DNA from 4 places in the Aureimonas sp. AU40 genome. Region 2 is predicted to be linked to each of the others. Evidence: riboswitches for the same ligand, from Rfam matches in the RefSeq annotation. Region 2 holds a riboswitch; each other region holds the start of a gene.

Region 1 (4,518 bases), on a different contig from region 2:
GCCGAGGCCAGGCGCCGCATCTCGTCCGCGCCCATCGTGTTCGAATGGCCCCCGACACGCAGGAACACGTCCTCCACCATGAACAGCCGGCCAAGATGGGTGCGCCGGCGCTCGAAGGCGAGAACGGGCGTGCGCTCGTTCACCTGCAGGCGTTCGGCGACGACCGGCCGAGGCAGAACGAGATCGACCGCCCCGATCACAACCTCGCCGGACACCCGGTTGCCACTCCGATCCGCGATGTTGGAGAAGCGGCTGCGCATCTTGTCGCCTTCAAAATCGACGACGATCGTGCCCTTGCCCTGATGCCGCTCCAGAAGCTTGTTCTCGGTCAGGATATCGAAGGCCTTGCGCACCGTTCCAAGGCTGATCCCAAGCGAACGGGCGATCTCCGCCTCGTTCTCGATCAACTGGCCCGGCGCCCAGGTTCGATTGATAATTCGGGACACGAACTCGTCGGCAACCTGCTGATAGAGCGGGCGCGTGTTGAACGGTTTCGCGAGCGACATGTACGTTCCCTGATTGATATCCTACGCAGGAGAACGTTATTAGGGTTGCAGATAAATGCAACTTAAAAGTGCTGCGGTGCACCGATTTAAGGTTGCATGCCTTCGCTTAGCTGGTTGCACCGGCCCCGCGCGTCAATGCGATCCACTCCCGCACGCGTGCCTCCGGGTCGGCATGCAGCGTGATGTCGGTCACGACGGCAGTGCAGTCGGCGCCATGCCGAAAAACCTCCGGCGCACGTTCCGGTCGCAGCCCGCCGATCGCGACGAGCGGCAGGTTTCCGATCCGCTCGCGCCAGACGCGCAAGCGCTCGGGCGTCTGCGGCGCCCAGGGCATCTGCTTGAGGATCGTCGGCCAGACCGGCCCCAGCGCGACATAATCAGGCTTGGCCGCGAGCGCGATGTCGAGTTCCGCCTCGTCATGGGTGGAGAGGCCGAGCTTCAAGCCGGCGGCGCGGATGCTGGAGAGATCGGCCTCGGCCAGATCCTCCTGGCCGAGATGGATGAAATCCGCCCCCTCATCGGCGGCCAGCCGCCAATGATCGTTGACGACGAGCTGGCACCCATGCGCTTGGCACACGGCGAGCGAGCGGCGGATTTCTCCTCGCAGCGCCGACTCGGGCTTGTCCTTGGCGCGCAGCTGAACGAGCCGCACGCCTAGCGGCACGATGCGCTCGATCCAATCGGCATCGGGCATCACGGGATAGAACGGGTCGAGGACCAAGGAGCTCGGGCTCACAGAACGGCCCTTCCGAAAACGGGGGTCGAGGGGGCGGCCATGTCGCGGGGCTCCATGGCGCCGGCCTCGAAGCTCAGCCGACCGGCTTCCACCGCGAGGCGGAAGGCGCGCGCCATGGCGACGGGATCGCCCGACGAGGCGACGGCCGTGTTGAGGAGAACGCCGTCATAGCCGAGTTCCAGCGCTTCCGCCGCGTGGCTCGGGCGGCCCAGCCCGGCATCGACGATCAGCGTGACCTCGGGAAACTGCGCGCGCAGCGAGCGCAGCCCATAGCGATTGTTCAGCCCGAGCCCCGAGCCGATCGGCGAGGCCCAGGGCATGAGAACGCGGCAGCCCGCCTCCAAGAGCCGGTCGGCCACGACGAGGTCTTCGGTCGTGTAGGGCAGAACCTCGAACCCGTCCTCAGTCAGGATGCGGGCGGCCTCCACCAGGCCGAAGACGTCGGGTTGCAGCGTGTCGGCATGGCCGATCACCTCGAGCTTCACCAGCGAGGTTCCCAGCAGCTCGCGCCCCATCCGAGCCGTCGTCACCGCTTCCTTCACCGTGTGGCAGCCGGCAGTGTTGGGCAGGAAGTCCGCGCCGAGATCGCGCAGCTCGTCCCAGAAGCCGGGGCCGCGCGCGGCGCCGAGATTCTGTTCGCGCCGAAGCGAGACGGTGACCAGCGCGGGCTCAGCTGCGCGGATCGCATCCCGCATCACGGCCGGGGATGGATAAAGTGCGGTGCCCAGCATCATGCGAGAGGCATAGTCGCGGTCGTAGATGCGCATGGCGTCAGCCTCCCTGCATGGGGCTGAGCAGTTCCACCGCGTCGCCCTCCGAAAGCCGGATCTCGGCGCGCTCGGCGCGCGGCACGAATTCCCGGTTCACTGCGGTCGCCACCGTTTCGGGCTCGACCCCGAGTTCAGAGAGAAGCCGATCGAGCGTGGCGGACGCGACCTCGCGCCGCTCGCCGTTGAGATGAAGGATCATGCCGCCTCCATGAGGGACTGGATTTCGAGACAGGCCTCGGCCGACAAGGCCGGCGCCAGAAGGAAGCCGTGGCGATAAAGCCCGGTGAAGCTGACGACCCGGCCGGTGCGGGTGACGCGCGGCAGATTGTCGGAAAACGCCGGACGGCAGGCCGCGCCGGTTTCCAGGATCTCGGCCTCGGCGAAAGCGGGGTGCAGGGCGAACACGGCGGAGAGGAGTTCCACGGTCGAGCGCAAGGTAATCGGACCGGCGCGTTCGCTTTCGATCATGGTCGCGCCGACCATGAAAACCCCATCCTCGCGCGGCACGACATAGATCGGCCAGCGGGGATGCAGCAGCCGCACCGGGCGGTCCAGGCGCACATCGCGGCTGCGGATGATGAGCATCTCGCCGCGCACCCCGCGAAGCCCGGGCACCTCGGCGTTCAGACCCCGGCAGTCCAGCACCGGCTCGTCCGCGAAGGCATCGGGCTCGGCCTGCGAGCCGAACAGCACCGTGCCGCCGCCCTCCTCGATCCGGCGGACCAGAAGCGCCAGCGCTTGGCGCGGGTCGAGATGGGCTTCGTCGGGATAGAACAGCGCCTGACGGAATCGGCCGGCGAGATCGGGTTCGAGATCCGCCACACCTTCCGCGTCCAGCATCCGGTGCCCGCGCGTTCGCGATGCGAACTGACGAAGGTCGGCGCCGTCGCGCGGCGCGGCGAGCACCAGGGTTCCCTTGCGGCTCACCGGCGCACGTTCGGCCCAGAAGTCGATGCCGCGAAGACCCGGCTCGATGATGGCGGGATCGGCCGTCGCCGCTTCGCAATAGGGCGCGAGCATGCCGCCCGCGAGCCAGGATGCCGCGCGCTGGCCGAGTTCGCCGGCCGCCTCGTGAATCACCACGCGGCGCCCCGCCTCCGTCAGCCTCGCGGCCGTCGTGAGCCCGGCGACGCCGGCGCCTAAAATATGGACGGTCATGCCGCGATGCGCCCGTGAGCAAGCGTCGGTGAAGGATGGGTCGCGCGCATGCCTCGTCTTCCGCCGATTTCGACCCGGCGCGCGAGGCTGTGGGCGGGGCGTTCCAGCGGCGCGAAGCCCTTTCGAACCATCGAGGTTCGAAGTGCCGCGCCAGCCGGAGTCGAGATCGCTCCATCCCTACGCCAGTGCGAACTGGATCAGGTTCTTGGGGTCGCCGAACATCGCGTCGGCCTCTCAGTTCCCGCTAGCGGAACTCCCCCTGGACTATCCTCAAGGTAAGCGTTCGGTGGGGCGTGTCAACTCGCCCTCGCCCGCGCCGGTGAGTTCGGGAAGGATCGGCGCCTCGTCCGGCAGGAGCGGCCCCCGGGCACCCGGCGCGTCGGAACCGAGGTCGAGAAGATGGTCTGCGATGGCCTGCGCCGTCACCTCGTCGCCGTTCACCACCATGTCGGCCCCGGCCTGGATCAGCCGCTCGCGTTGCTCGCCGGAATGGACGCGCGCCGTGATGCGGATCTCGGGATTGGCGGCCTTCGCGGCGGCGATCATCGCGACGGCCTCGAAACTGTTGGGGAAGGCCAGCACGAGATCGCGCGCACCGGCGATGTTGGCGGCCTCCAGCACTTCGGGCTTCACCGCGTTGCCGACCACCGTCTCGAACCCGCTCGCGCGCACCCGCGCAACGCGCTTGTCGGCATCCTCGATGACGACGAAGGACCGACCGGCATCGGCCAGCCGACGCGCGATCTTGGAGCCGACGCGGCCGAAGCCGACGAGGATGAGATGGCCCTTCTGTTCGGTCGGGCGCAGGAGATCGTCCTCGATCGCCACGCTGCCGCTCGGAATATGCGTCGGCGCTTCCGCCGCCGGGAGCTCGGATGGCTCCTCCGACGCGCCGCCGAGGGCAGAGCGCTCCTGCGTCTGCCGCCATCGATCGACCCAGGCGAAGAGAAACGGGTTGAGCACGATCGACAGGATAGCGCCGCCCAGAATGAGGTTTTTCGCCTCGGGCGGCAGGATTTTAAGGTTAAGCCCAAGCGTCGCGAGGATGAAGGAGAACTCGCCGATCTGCGCCAACGAGACCGAAATGGTCAGCGCCGTCGCCGTTGGATGCCCGAACAGGCGCACGATGGCGAAGGCCACCACGGACTTGCCGATGACGATGATGAGCAGCGTCGCCAGGATCGGCAGCGGATCTTCGATCAGCGACAGCGGATCGAACAACATGCCGACCGAGACGAAGAAGAGCACGGCAAAGGCGTCGCGCAGCGGCAGCGAATCCTCGGCCGCGCGGTGGCTGAGATCGGATTCGCTCATGATCATGCCGGCGAAGAAGGCGCCGAGCGCCAGC
Region 2 (4,518 bases):
TGGAATGGCTAAGCGAACAGACCAATCCGCGCCCCAAGCGTTTTGATGGCACGATAAAGGGTTTGACCACGCTCTATCGCAAGAGCAAGGACAGCCCGTATCACGACCTGAAACCGAACTCGCGCGCGATGTATGACGAATCGCTCGACCTTCTGGAGCGAACCGTTGGCGATCGGCAGCTCGCCCGTCTTAGCGGATCGGACTTCCGCCGCTGGTACAAAAAGCTGCGCGAGCCCGCCCCGCCGAAGAAGGAAGGAGAGCTGCCCGGCCCCGAGCGCGTTCGCCGTGCGTTCAAGGCGATCCAGCTTCTGCGTATCAGCATCAAGTTTGGCGTCACGGAGAACCTAGCCGAATGCGTTCGGCTTGCGACCGTCCTTGAGGCTATGCGATTCGAAGCGCCGCCAGCGCGGGAGACCTTCCTCAGCTTCGAACAGTCGGCCGCGATCATCGCCAGGGCTATCGAGATGAAGCGACCGAGCATTGCCATCGCCCAGGCCCTCCAGTTCGAACTGACGCTCCGCCAGATCGATGTCATCGGAATCTGGACGATCGTGGAGGACGGCAGCAAGGCAGGGATCGTTCATCTCGGCCGACGTTGGTCCGGCGGGCTTCTCTGGAGCGAGATCGATTCGACCGGCATCCTACGCAAGCGCACCACCAAGACCGGCCAGCAAGCCGTCCATGATACGAATGCCTATCCGCTTGTGGCCCAGGTGCTCGCCCTCGTGCCGGCAGAGAAGCGCGTCGGCCCTATCATCGTGAACGAGACAACTGGACTACCCTATCGCTACCGGAACTTCATGCAGATGTGGCGCGCCATCGCTACCAAAGCCGGAGTTCCAAAAACGGTCTGGAGCCGAGACAGCCGGGCCGGGGGCGTCACGGAGGGCACCGACGCAGGCGTGGATTTGGAGGCGATGCGGCATCACGCAAATCACAGCCAAGCCGCGACCACTGCCCTTTACAGCCGCAAAACCTTGGAGAAAACGAGAGGCGTGGCAGCAGCCCGGATTGCCGCTCGGAACAGACCGAAAACGGCAGGGTAACAACGCCGTCGCAACATGGTCGCAATGTGCGACCCAGTACGTAGGCTAGAGCACTGAGTTCGTTGGTGATCCCAATAGGATTCGAACCTATGACCCCCAGATTAGGAATCTGGTGCTCTATCCTGCTGAGCTATGGGACCCTCAGAGACTTATAGCGGACGCGGCGGGGTTGGCCAAGGGTGGGCGCTGCATTCGCTGGGTCAGCGGCGCGCCGGGTCGGCTTGGAGAAGAAGGATCGCGCGGCCGGTTTCCAGGCCGAGGCGGATCGGGCCGGTCGCTTCGTTGGACTGGGTCAGGATCGAGGGGAAGGGAATGTCCACGCGGGCGAGCGGAAAGCGCGCGCCCTCGACCGTCAGGCCTGTGAGGTCGGTGAACTTGAGCAGCGAGAATTGCGCGCCCGGCGCGGCCTCGATCTCCATCCAGCCGGGGCGCAGCGGCAGGGCGTGCTCGATCCCGTCGAACAGCGCAAGCCTCAGGGCGGGGTCTGCCTCTACCTCCCGCAAAGCGATGACCAGATGGGAAAAGGCGTGGTCGCTGCGCCCGCCTAGCGCACCGACAAGGAGAAGGTCGCATCCGCCGCGAAGCTTCGCGGCTTCGATCGCGAGTTCGCCGTCGGTGCGATCCTTGTCGCGCGGAAAGGCCTCGCGCGCCATCGCGCAGTCGCGCAGCGCAGCCGGCGGCTCGGGCGGGGCGGAGTCGAAATCGCCGATCCAGAGTTCGGGGCAGAGACCCAGCGCCACGGCATGCGCAATGCCGCCATCCGCCGCGATCACGCGACGGCCGGCAACGGCTTGGCGCAGCGCGGGCGTCGGGTCGATCGGCCCGGCCAGAAGGATGGCAAAACGGCTCATGTGAATTCCTCCGAACCTCCGTCGGCCCCCACCCGCGAGATGGGGCCAGTTCGGTTGCGGCATGCAAGACCGACCCGAGCGGTATCACGCCCGACCGGAAAGCCGCGAGGGCAGCCCGCCTTGCAAGGGTTTCGATCAACGCCTCATAGGGTGGAGCCAGGCCGAATGCCAGGGGGCAGGCCGGCCCCCGCGCTGGGGTCCGATGGTGCCGTCCGCTGCCTGAACCTGGCTGAACGCGATGCGGCTCAATGCTCCGCAAGGTTTGGTCAGCGCCGGCTAGCAAGTGACGATCGACAGGCGCCTGCCCCTCCTCGGCCCCGCGCCCCAAACGCCCTTGCCGCGTTTCCTCTGCCCCGCTAGTTAAGATCCCGCTCACACGGGGTGCCCTTCGGGGCTGAGAGGCGCTACGGCCCAACCCGACGAACCTGATCCGGCTCGCACCGGCGGAGGGATGGAGAGCGTCGCGGCACTGGCCCGAAGGCGTTTTCGTTCATCTGAAACCATGGAGAACGGGATGCTTCGCCCTGCCCTCGCCGCCGGACTTCTGGCCTCCCTCGCGGGTCTTTCCCCTGCACTGGCGCAGGACGGCGGCAAGCCGGTTCTCACTGTCTATACCTACGAGAGCTTCGTACCGGATTGGGGTCCCGGCCCCAAGGTCGAGGCGGCCTTCGAGGCCGAATGCGGCTGCGACCTGCGCTTCGTCGGGCTGGAGGATGGCGTCGCCATTCTCAACCGGCTGAAGCTGGAGGGCGAGAGTACACAGGCCGACATCGCGCTTGGCCTCACCGCAGAGCTGGTGCCGGAGTTCAAGAAGACCGGGCTTTTCGCGCCCTCAGGGGTCGATCTGTCGCCGCTCGCCATTCCCGGCGGCTTCTCGGACGATGTGTTCGTGCCCTTCGACTATTCCTATCTCGCCTTCGTCTACGACACGGAGGTGGTGAAGACCCCGCCCGCCAGCCTGGACGAGCTGGTGAACGGCGATCCCGAGCAGAAGATCGCGATCCAAGATCCGCGCACCTCGACGCCCGGTCTCGGCTTTCTTCTTTGGATGAAGGCGGTCTATGGCGATGGTGCCGAGGAAAAGTGGCGCACGCTTTCGCGCCGCATCCTGACCGTGACGCCCGGCTGGAGCGAGGCCTACGGGCTCTTCACCAAGGGCGAGGTGCCGATGGTACTCTCCTACACCACCTCCCCCGCCTATCATCAGATCGAGGAAGGCACCGAGCGCTACAAGGCGGCGGCCTTCTCGGAGGGGCACTATCTCCAGGTGGAGCTTGCGGGCCGGCTGCGCACGTCGAAACAGCCCGAGCTCGCGCAGCGCTTCCTCGCCTTCACCCTGACGCCTGCTTTCCAGAAGCTGATCCCGACCGGCAATTGGGCCCTGCCCGCCACCAAACCCGCCGAGCCGCTGCCGCCGGCCTTCGAAACGCTGGTGCAGCCGGCCAAGCCGCTGGCGATCGATGCCGAGACGGTGGCCACCCATCGCGAAGCCTGGACGGCCGAATGGCTTCGCGCGCTGGGGCGTTGAGCGGGACGCAGCCGGCCGCAGGCTTGTCGGCGGACCGCCTTTTGCGCACGGGCGGTCGAAGCGTTTGAACCGAAGCGCCGAGCAGGATCGCCTGTTTCTGTCCGCTGCCGACCGGCGCTTTCGGCGCGGGGCGGCATTGGGTGCGCTTGCGCTTGTTCTGGCCTTCCTGTTCGCGCCCTTCCTGATCCTGGGCACCGGGACGGAGGGGCTGGCGCCGGCGCTGGCGAGCCTCACCGATCCCTATCTCCTCGGCGTCATCCGCTTCACGCTGACCCAGGCGATCCTTTCGACGCTGCTGTCCCTCCTGTTCGGCGTTCCCTTCGCCCTGGCGCTGCATCGCAACCGCCTGCCCGGCCGCGCGCTTCTCCTGAAGCTTCTGCTCCTGCCGCAGGCGCTGCCCGTGCTGGTCGGCGCGCTGGGGCTCGTCACGGTGTTCGGGCGAAACGGCGTGGTGGCCGATCTCATGGTCTGGGCCGGGCTTCCCCGCCCCTCGATCTACGGCCTGCCCGGCATTCTCATCGCCCATGTCTTCTTCAACATGCCGCTGGTGACGCGCATGGCGATGGGCGGGTTGCAGGCGGTGCCGGCGGAAAGCTGGAGGCTCGCGGGCCAATTGGCGCTGTCGCCGCTCGCGACCTTTCGCCTCGTGGAAGCGCCCGCGCTCCGCGCCGTGCTGCCGGGCGCGGCCGCCCTCGTCTTCATGCTCTGCTTCACGAGCTTCACCCTGGTTCTGGTGCTCGGCGGTGGGCCGGCGGGGACGACGCTTCAGGTCGCGATCTATCAGGCACTGCGCTATGACTTCGCGCCCGGCCGCGCGCTGGCGCTGGCCTTGGCGCAGGTCGCCCTCGTCGCGCTGTTCCTGCTGCCGACCATCGTAGCGCGCGCGGGCGGGGCCCTCGGTGGCTTCGGGCTCGGCGCACCGCAGCGCCGCTTCGACCCGCCCGCCCCGCTCAAACGCGCCGCCGACTGGCTGGTGCTGACCCTCGGCCTTCTGTTCCTACTGGCGCCCTTCGCCGCGATCGTCTGGAGCGGGTTGCAGGCCGATCTCGGCAGGCTCGTCGCCGATCCACAGTTCCAGCGTGCTGCGCTGACC
Region 3 (4,518 bases), on a different contig from region 2:
CAGGAAGGCCACGAAGTCGCGAAAGCCGGGATTGTCGTGCAGCGTGATCCATTCCCGGTGGACGAAGCTCTCGGGCAGGGGCGCGACGGCGCGCGAGGCCCAGTCGAGATAAAGCCATTCGGCCACCGTCAGCACGCTGAGCGCTGCGGCATAGGAGCGCCGCTCCGCCGCCTCGCGCATCAACCCCTTGAAGCCGGCGGTGGCCTCCGTGTCCGGCTCGCCGGCGCGCCGCTCGGCGGAAACGCCGAGCGCGGTGAAGGCGCGCTCGAAATAGGTGTTCTCTTCGCCCGCCACCAAGCCGGCGAAGCGGGCAAGGCGCAGCCGCGCCTCGAACCGATCGCTCGCCGCCATGGCCGCGCCGATCAACGTCAGAAAGGCGTCGAGAAAGCGGTGATCCTGGATGAGGTAGTCCGCCATGATGTCTGGCGCGACGGTGCCCTCTATGAGCTCGCGGGTGAAGCGGTGCCCCGCCGCCTCGCTCCAAAGCGGCTCTGTGCCGGCGCGCAGCTGGTCGGTGAAGCGAGGGCTCATGAGACGTCCTGTCCGGCCTTGGGCCAAAGCGCGTGGAAGTGATGCACGGGACCACGGCCCGAGCCAAGGCGCCAGGCGGCGCCGGCCGCGAGCGCGGCCTGGAGATAAAGACGCGCCTCGCGCACCGCGCTTTCGAGGTCCAATCCCTTGGCAAGGCCCGCCGCGATGGCCGCCGCCAGGGTGCAGCCCGTGCCATGGTCGTTGTTCGTCTCGACTCGTGGAAAGGCAAGGCGCAGCAGGCTAGAATTGGACACGAGAAGATCGACGCTGTCCGGCCCTTCGCGGTGCCCCCCCTTCATGAGAACGGCGCGCGGGCCGAGGGCGAGCAGCCGCTCGCCCTGCCCGAGCATGGCCTCCTCGCTCGCGGCAGGCTCAGTGCCCAAGAGAAGGGCGGCTTCCGGCAGGTTGGGGGTCAGCACGTCGGCGAGCGGCAGAAGCTCTTCGCGCAGCGCCTCCAGCGCGTCCGCGTCGATCAGCCTGTCGCCCGAGGTGGCAATCATGACCGGGTCCACGACGGCGCGCCGCCCATGGGCGCGCAGGCGCTCGGCGATCGTGCGGATCACCGGCTCGCTCGACACCATGCCGATCTTGATGCCGCCCACCGTGAAGTCGCCGAGCACGGCGTCGATCTGCGCGGCGACGATGGCGGGGGGGAGCGTCTCGACGGCGGTGACGCCGCGCGTGTTCTGCGCGGTGACGGCGGTGAGAACGCTGGTGCCGAAGACGCCAAGCGCGGAGAAGGTCTTGAGATCGGCCTGGATGCCCGCGCCGCCCCCCGAATCCGAGCCCGCGATGGTCAGCGCGACCGGGATCACCGCTTCAGCTCCACCGCATAATCCGCGATCGGCGGCACGGCGGGGATCAGCCCCTTGTCCTTGAGGAAGCCGGCGAAGCGGTTCATGCCGGCCGTGTCCAGCGCGCCGGGGCGCTTGGCGAAGCGCGGCAGCGTGTCGGCGAAGGCGGTGCGGTTCAGCGTGTCGTCGAGATCGGGATAGGCCTTGAGGAAAAGCTGAAGCGCCTCGTCGGGATGGTTGGTGAGGAAGAGCGTCGCCTCTTCCACCGCGTCGAGGAAGCGCGGCAGGCGCGGGTCGGTGGCCAGATCGCGGCGCGTGACGTAGATCAGCTCGTCATAGGGCGGCACGCCGTTCTCCTCGGGAAAGAAGAAGCGACCCTCGTGCTTTTCGAGCCGCATCTGCGTCGCCTCGAAATTGCGATAGGAGCCGATCGTGGCGTCCACATTGCCGGCGCTGAGCGAGGCGGTGAGCGCGAAGTTGACGTTCACCAGCTCGACGTCGGGCAAAGCGAGGCCGGCCGAGCCGAGCATGGCGGAGAGAACCGCCTCCTCCACGCCCGCAACGGAATAGCCGATGCGCTTGCCCTTCAGATCGGCCAGCGTCTTGATCGGCCCGTTCGCCAGCACCGCGACCGTGTTGAGCGGCGTTTCCACCAGCGTGCCGAAGCGCACGAGCGGCAGCCCGGCCGCATGGTCGAGCATCAGGCTCGGCTGGTAGTGGAGTGCGATATCGGCCTGGCCCGCCGCCAGAAGGCGCGGCGGCGCGGACGGGTCGGCCGGCGGCACCAGTTCCACGTCCAGCCCGTGGCTGGCGAAGATGCCCTTCTCCTTGGCGACGACCAGCGGCGCATGGTCGGGGTTCACGAACCATTCGAGCAGGACGGTCAGCTTGTCGGCTGCGAGAGCCGGCGTCGCCAGGAGCGAGACGGCCAGCGCGGCGGCCGAGAGGAAAGGACGCATCAGGAGGACTTTCTTCGAAGGAGGGAGGGAAAGGGGGAGGGGCCGCTTTCGGCGGCCCAAGGGGCGAGGCGGGGGGCGAACTCGTCCACCAGTGCGCGCAGCGCCAGCGTCATCGCGGCGAGGATGGCCAGCGCCGCGAACATCAGGTCGGTTTGCATCCGGGCATTGGCCTGGATCATCACGAAGCCGAGCCCGCCCGAGGCGCCGACCCATTCGCCGATCACCGCGCCGAGCGGGGCAAGGGGGGCGGCGACGCGAAGGCCGGTGATCAGCGCCGGCATGGCGAGCGGAATGCGAACGAAGCGCAGCGTCTGCCAGTGGCTCGCCACGGTGAGCGCGGTGGCGTCGAGCAGTTCGGGCTCGGTGCGTCGCAGCCCGTCCGCGAAGGCCGAGGCGACGGGAAAGAACAGAACCAGCGAGGCCATCATGACCTTCGAAGCGAGGCCGAATCCGAGCCAAAGCACGAGCAGGGGCGCCAGCGCGAAGACCGGCATGGCCTGGAGCACGAGAAGCAGCGGCCAGGCCACGCGCCCGAGGCGCGGCCAGAGCACCACGCCAAGCCCCGCCAGCGCGCCGGCCAGCGAGCCGAATAGGAGGCCGAGCACCGTCTCGATCAGGGTCAGCCAGCCATTGGCCAGAAGAAAGCCGGCGCGTGTCCAGAGCACCTCGGCGACCCGAAGCGGCCCGGGCAGCATGTAGGGCGGCGGCTGCGCCAGCGCGACGAAGAGCCCCCAGGCCAGAAGCACCGCTAGAAGCCCGAACAGGGTAGCGCGAAGGGCGCGCATATCGGCCTAGACCCCGCAGCAGGCGAGGCGGGGCCAGTCGGGGCGGCAGGGCGGATGGTGGCGCATGCGATCTCCTCAGCCCCAAAGCAGGGTCCGCAAGAGATCCGGAGTGAAGCGAAGAAGGTGCGCGGGCAGCAGAGCGCCGCCCATTCCCGTTCCTACGCCGGTATGACCCGGATCAGGTTCAAGGGTTCGGCTCCCGCCATCTCAGCGCCTCGCGGCACACCCCTCGGAATGAGCCAAGTGATGCCGGCCTCGTTCTGCTTTGTCAACCGAAGCGCCCAGGGGGGGGGGCGGCCCAAAGCGTGCCGTTCGACGGCGGAACGGTGCCGCGTGATGCCTCGTCGTTCGCGTGCCGCCAAACGCTCGGGATGCGAGAACGTATCGGCGAAGACGAGCAACAGTCCCAGTGTCCATAGCGACAGACGAACCTCTGCCCGTGTGGAACGGCTCGCCTTTGGACGGCGGCGGAACGTCGCCAAACTGCCGGACCCGACCGGGTCGTAAGCAGTCTCTTGGGACTTGGAACGAAACCTACCGGGATTGGATGCCTTGAGCCCTTTGTCCCGCCCCGTCGTCGCGCTTGCTTGAGCGAAGCCACCGGCATCCCTCAAGCCTTGCTCTTCGTGAACAGGCCAAAATCCCTAGCCCATCCTCTGCCCACCGGTCTCGTCCCGATGTCTCAGGCCGGCAGAAGCTCGGGCGCGGGCACGCCGGCCCGGCCGATCGAGAGATAACCGAGCCCCGCCTTCGCCACTTCGGCCGGCACGAAGACGTTTCGGAAGTCGACGATCATGGGCGTGCGCAGGAGCCGCTTGTAGTCGGCCAGCGGGCGCTCGGCGAACTCGCGCCATTCGGTGGCGAGCACGCAGAGATCGGCCCGGTCCAACGCGGCGTCCATGCTCGGCGCATAGTCCACCGCCTCGCCCAGAAGCTCGCGCGCATGGTCCATGCCCTGCGGGTCGTAGGCGCGCACCAGCGCGCCCTGGCCGGCGAGCTGTTCGGCCACCAGAACGGCCACGCTGTCGCGCACGTCGTCGGTCTCGGGCTTGAAGGTGAGACCAAGCAAGGCGACCGTCTTGCCACGCACGTCGCCGCCGGCGGCCGCCACGACCTTGGCCACCATGCGATGCGGCCGGGCGCGGTTCACCGCGATCACGGCCTCCACGATGGTCGCCGGGCTCAGCGCCTTCTCGCCGATATGGACCATGGCGAGCGTATCCTTCGGGAAGCAGGAGCCGCCATAGCCGGGGCCGGGCTGCAGGAAGGCGCGGCCGATGCGCTTGTCCGAGCCCATGCCGCGCGAGATGTCGGAAATATTGCCACCGACCTTCTCGCAGATGTCGGCCATCTCGTTGATGAAGGAGACCTTCGTCGCCAGAAACGTGTTGGCGGCATATTTGATGAGCTCGGCCGAGACGATGTCGGTCGAGATCAGCTCGAAGCCCT
Region 4 (4,518 bases), on a different contig from region 2:
GGCGACAAGACCGGCGGCGGCGACCACGGCACGATGAACGACATCGCCGTGCTCTGGCCCCCCGAAGGCGCGCCGATCGTGGCGAGCCTTTATCTCACGGAAACCGAGGCTTCCTTCGACGAGCGCAACGCCGCCTTCGCCGAGATCGGCAACGCGCTGGCCAGGATCGTGCGGAGATAGGCGGCCAAAGGCGCCGAGCGGGACTGCCGTCGCCCGCAGAGCGCCGAGTGCGAAGGCGGCTCGATGCATGGGCTGGCATTGAGGCTGAACAGGCCGGCAAAACCTTCGCCGTGCCCCGGCGGCGCTCGACCTTGTGAGAATACGGCCCAGCGCGAAGACGAAGAGGAATTGCGGGCCCCCTCCGACTTTGCCTTCGCGCTCCGGCCGCTCGCCTGCGTGCTCACGCCGCTCTTGAGTTCGGGGCGAGACGCGCCAGTTCCATGAAGCTGTCATGAACCAGCGACAGGCCTTGCGCCGGATCGGCGGATCGGGTTCCGAGGCTGCGGGCGACGTCGCCCGGGCGACCCGTTGGCCTGTCCGCGCCGATCCGCCTTGGGGCGTCACTGATGGACCTGCCTGGGTGACGCGAGACCTGTCCCTGGTTCATAACAGCCTCAAGGCTCGATCGGAGAATCGCATTGGTGCAAGCAGGCAACGTCACCTACCGTTCGGAGACCGACCTCCCGGAAACGGTGGCCGTGTTTCCCCTGACCGGCGCGCTGCTTCTGCCGGGCGGGCAGATGCCGCTGAACATCTTCGAACCGCGCTATCTCGCGCTGATCGACGATGCCATGACGGGCGCGCGGGTGATCGGCATGATCCAGCCGCGCCTCGACGGCGCGCTGCAGCCCTCCGGCGAGCCGGAGCTTTGCGCCGTCGGATGCCTGGGGCGCATCACCTCGCTGACCGAGACCGGCGACGGGCGCTATCTCCTCAACCTGCAGGGCATCGCGCGCTTCCGGGTGATCGAGGAGCACGAGAGCGCCGAGCCCTTCCGCCTCTGCCGCATCAAGCCCTTCGCCAGCGATCTGGAGTCCGGCGAGGGCGAGGAGGAGGTGGACCGCGACGCGCTTCTGAAAGCCTTCCGTTCCTATCTCCAGGCCAACCAGCTGGAGGCCGATTGGGAAAGCGTGTCCAAGGCCTCCAACGAGACGCTGGTCAACGCCCTGTCGATGATGTCGCCCTATGGCGCGGCCGAGAAGCAGGCGCTTCTGGAAGCCCCCGACCTCAAGACGCGGGCCGAGACGCTGGTCGCCATCACCGAGATCGCCCTGGTGCGCGAGGGCAGCGAGGACGGAAACGGCTCGCAGACCCTGCAATAGGCGAACCGGGAGACCGTTCGGGCTCTTGGCCGGGTCGGTGCGAGGGCGCCTTTTCGCCGTCGGCCGTCGGCCTGGACCCTTGCGGATAGGACTTCGCATCGCTCGAGTGCGGCGCCTCGCGAAGGTCGAAACAGGCTCTTGCACGGGGCGCGGCGCTTCGAGCCCGAGACTTGGCAGGGTCCGGCCCGGCCTGTATCCAGCCGGCTGAACGCGGCGTTGCCGGAGGCGACGGCAGGCGACCCGACGAAACGAGGAGACTGGCATGGTGGACGACGCGGAACGCAAGGGTCGCCCCGACCCCAAGCTCCTGGAACTCCTGGTCTGCCCGCTGACCAAGACGGGGCTGAGCTATGATTCCGAGCGCAACGAGCTGGTCTCGCGCGCTGCGCGCCTGGCCTATCCCATCCGCAACGGCATCCCGATCATGCTCCCGTCCGAAGCGCGCGAGATCGACTGAGCCCATCGGCCCGGTCTTGACAGACAGAGCCCGTCTGGCCACCCTTCGCGCGTCCGAGGGGTGTCCCATGTGGGGCTGAGATGGCGCGAGCCGAACCCTTTGAACCTGATCCGGGTCATGCCGGCGAAGGGACGGAAAGGGTGCCGCCGCGCGGCATCGCGCCGCCGCTCATCGCAACAGATCCCGGATCTCCTTTTTGTTGGAGATCCTGATGTCCGCTTCCCCCACCCTTCCCGCCACCGTGACCACCGGGCCGATTCGCGGCTCGCGCAAGGTCTATGCCGCGCCGCGCGGCGCGCCGGAGATCCGCGTGCCCTTTCGCGAGATCGCGCTGAGCGACCCGGCCGAGCCGCCTTTGCGCGTCTACGACGCGTCCGGCCCCTACACGGACGCCGACGCCGGCATCGACCTTTCGCGCGGCCTTGCCCCGGTTCGCGACGCCTGGATCGCCGCGCGCGGCTATCCGCTGGTGGAGCCCCGCGCCGTGAGGCCGGAGGACAACGGCCATGTCGGGGCCGACCGGCTGGTCGAGCCTTGCCCCGCCGCCCATGGCGTGCGGCGCGGGCGGGAGGGCGAGCGCGTCACGCAGCTGGAATGGGCGCGGGCGGGAATCGTCACCCCGGAAATGATCTATGTCGCCCATCGCGAGAATCTGGCGCGCGAGGCGGCGCTGGCGGAGGCGGCCGAGCGGCTGGGCGACGGCGAAAGCTTCGGGGCGGCGATCCCCGAATTCGTCACGCCCGAATTCGTGCGCGACGAGGTGGCGCGTGGGCGGGCCATCCTTCCCGCCAACATCAACCATCCCGAGCTCGAGCCGATGGTGATCGGGCGCAACTTCCTGGTGAAGATCAACGCCAATATCGGCAATTCCGCCGTCAGCTCGGGCGTGGCCGAGGAGGTGGAGAAGCTGGTCTGGGCGATCCGCTGGGGCGCCGACACGGTGATGGACCTCTCCACAGGGCGCAACATCCACAATATCCGCTCTTGGATCCTGCGCAATTCGCCGGTGCCGATCGGCACGGTGCCGATCTACCAGGCGCTGGAGAAGGTCGGCGGCGATCCCCTGAAGCTCGACTGGGAGGTGTTCAAGGACACGCTGATCGAGCAGGCCGAGCAGGGCGTCGACTATTTCACCATCCATGCCGGCGTGCGTCTCGCCCATGTGCCGCTGGCCGCCCGGCGCGTCACCGGCATCGTCAGCCGGGGCGGCTCGATCATGGCGCGCTGGTGCCTCTCGAAGCATCGCGAAAGCTTCCTCTACGAGCGCTTCGACGAGATCTGCGAGATCATGCGCCGGTTCGACGTGTCCTTCTCGCTGGGGGACGGGCTGCGGCCGGGCTCGGTGGCGGACGCCAACGACGCCGCGCAGTTCGCCGAACTGGACACGCTGGGCGAGCTGACCAAGATCGCCTGGGATCGGGGCTGTCAGGTCATGGTCGAGGGGCCGGGCCACGTGCCCATGCACAAGATCAAAGCCAATATGGACAAGCAGCTGGCGACCTGCGGCGAGGCACCCTTCTATACGCTGGGACCGCTCGCGACCGATATTGCGCCGGGCTACGACCACATCACCTCCGCCATCGGCGCGGCGCAGATCGGCTGGTTCGGCACGGCCATGCTCTGCTACGTCACGCCCAAGGAGCATCTCGGCCTGCCCGACCGGGACGACGTGAAGACCGGCGTCGTCACCTACAAGATCGCCGCCCATGCCGCCGATCTCGCCAAGGGCCATCCGGCGGCGCGCTTGCGGGATGACGCACTGTCGCGCGCCCGCTTCGACTTCCGCTGGGAGGACCAGTTCAACCTCTCGCTCGACCCCGACACGGCCCGCGCCTTCCACGACGAGACCCTGCCCAAGGAAGCGCACAAGACAGCCCATTTCTGCTCCATGTGCGGGCCGAAATTCTGTTCGATGGAAATCTCCCGCGACCTGAAGCGCGAAGCCGAGGCGCTGGCCGGAATGGAGGCCAAGTCCGCCGAGTTCCTGGCCGGCGGCGCGCGGCTCTATGTCGAGCCGGCGACGGAGAGCGCCTGAGCGGAAGCAGGAGCGGGCGCGGTTTGCGCGCCCGCTCCTGCTTCGATTTGCGCGATGAGGCTAAATCCTGTACCAATCAGTAAAGTCATGACCGACTGGTACAGGAAGGCTCGTCCATGTCTCGTCCGCCCCTCCCGCCGTTCGACCTCGAAGCCGCCGTCCAGAAGGCGCGTCTGGCGGAGGACGCCTGGAACAGCCGCGATCCCGAGCGGGTGTCCCTCGCCTATACGGAAGATAGCCGGTGGCGGAACCGGGCCGAGTTCATCGCGGGGCGGGAGGAGATCGTGTCCTTCCTCACCCGCAAATGGCGCCGCGAGTTGGACTATCGGCTGATCAAGGAAGTCTGGGCCTATCAGGGCGCGCGCATCGCGGTGCGCTTTGTCTACGAATGGCGCGACGACAGCGGACAATGGTTCCGCTCGCACGGCAACGAGAACTGGCAGTTCGACGAGGCGGGCCTCATGTCCGAGCGCCATGCCTCGATCAACGACGTGCCGATCGTTGAGAGCGAGCGCAAGTTCCACTGGCCGCTCGGCCGCCGTCCGGACGATCATCCCGGCCTCAGCGAACTCGGCCTCTAGAGCCCATCCGATGAATAGGGATTCACCCTTGTCCGAAGGTGAGGCGCATCCGCTTTGCCCGGAAAGGCTTTAGCCATGCCGCGCGTGGTGGCGGAGCGGGCCGACAGTCTGGCGCCGCTGGCC

The links. A riboswitch is a leader RNA that binds a small molecule or an ion and turns the genes downstream of it on or off. The one in region 2 is predicted to bind thiamine pyrophosphate.
Region 1: it holds a riboswitch for thiamine pyrophosphate, as region 2 does, so the genes downstream of both, AUL32_RS05575 (FAD-dependent oxidoreductase) here and thiB (thiamine ABC transporter substrate binding subunit) in region 2, are expected to answer to the same signal.
Region 3: it holds a riboswitch for thiamine pyrophosphate, as region 2 does, so the genes downstream of both, AUL32_RS10505 (ABC transporter permease) here and thiB (thiamine ABC transporter substrate binding subunit) in region 2, are expected to answer to the same signal.
Region 4: it holds a riboswitch for thiamine pyrophosphate, as region 2 does, so the genes downstream of both, thiC (phosphomethylpyrimidine synthase ThiC) here and thiB (thiamine ABC transporter substrate binding subunit) in region 2, are expected to answer to the same signal.

The regions. Positions count from the first base shown of each region.
Region 1 covers NZ_BBWL01000015.1:82,965-87,482, reverse strand. The annotation lists gene AUL32_RS05595 (GntR family transcriptional regulator) at 1-506, opposite strand, end outside; gene AUL32_RS05590 (thiamine phosphate synthase) at 613-1,227, opposite strand; gene AUL32_RS05585 (thiazole synthase) at 1,239-2,009, opposite strand; gene thiS (sulfur carrier protein ThiS) at 2,014-2,211, opposite strand; gene AUL32_RS05575 (FAD-dependent oxidoreductase) at 2,208-3,170, opposite strand; TPP riboswitch at 3,328-3,440, opposite strand; gene ybaL (YbaL family putative K(+) efflux transporter) at 3,441-4,518, opposite strand, start outside.
Region 2 covers NZ_BBWL01000003.1:7,428-11,945, reverse strand. The annotation lists gene AUL32_RS01320 (hypothetical protein) at 1-1,046, shown strand, start outside; tRNA gene AUL32_RS01315 (tRNA-Arg) at 1,110-1,186, opposite strand; gene AUL32_RS01310 (thiamine diphosphokinase) at 1,247-1,897, opposite strand; TPP riboswitch at 2,265-2,366, shown strand; gene thiB (thiamine ABC transporter substrate binding subunit) at 2,412-3,425, shown strand; gene AUL32_RS01300 (ABC transporter permease subunit) at 3,490-4,518, shown strand, end outside.
Region 3 covers NZ_BBWL01000031.1:30,267-34,784, reverse strand. The annotation lists gene AUL32_RS10520 (TenA family protein) at 1-531, opposite strand, end outside; gene thiD (bifunctional hydroxymethylpyrimidine kinase/phosphomethylpyrimidine kinase) at 528-1,346, opposite strand; gene AUL32_RS10510 (ABC transporter substrate-binding protein) at 1,343-2,287, opposite strand; gene AUL32_RS10505 (ABC transporter permease) at 2,284-3,069, opposite strand; TPP riboswitch at 3,208-3,309, opposite strand; gene AUL32_RS10500 (UDP-glucose dehydrogenase family protein) at 3,752-4,518, opposite strand, start outside.
Region 4 covers NZ_BBWL01000039.1:42,640-47,157, forward strand. The annotation lists gene bla (class A beta-lactamase) at 1-180, shown strand, start outside; gene AUL32_RS12925 (LON peptidase substrate-binding domain-containing protein) at 642-1,322, shown strand; gene AUL32_RS12930 (Trm112 family protein) at 1,585-1,779, shown strand; TPP riboswitch at 1,826-1,928, shown strand; gene thiC (phosphomethylpyrimidine synthase ThiC) at 1,991-3,814, shown strand; gene AUL32_RS12940 (nuclear transport factor 2 family protein) at 3,931-4,395, shown strand; gene AUL32_RS12945 (TetR/AcrR family transcriptional regulator) at 4,471-4,518, shown strand, end outside.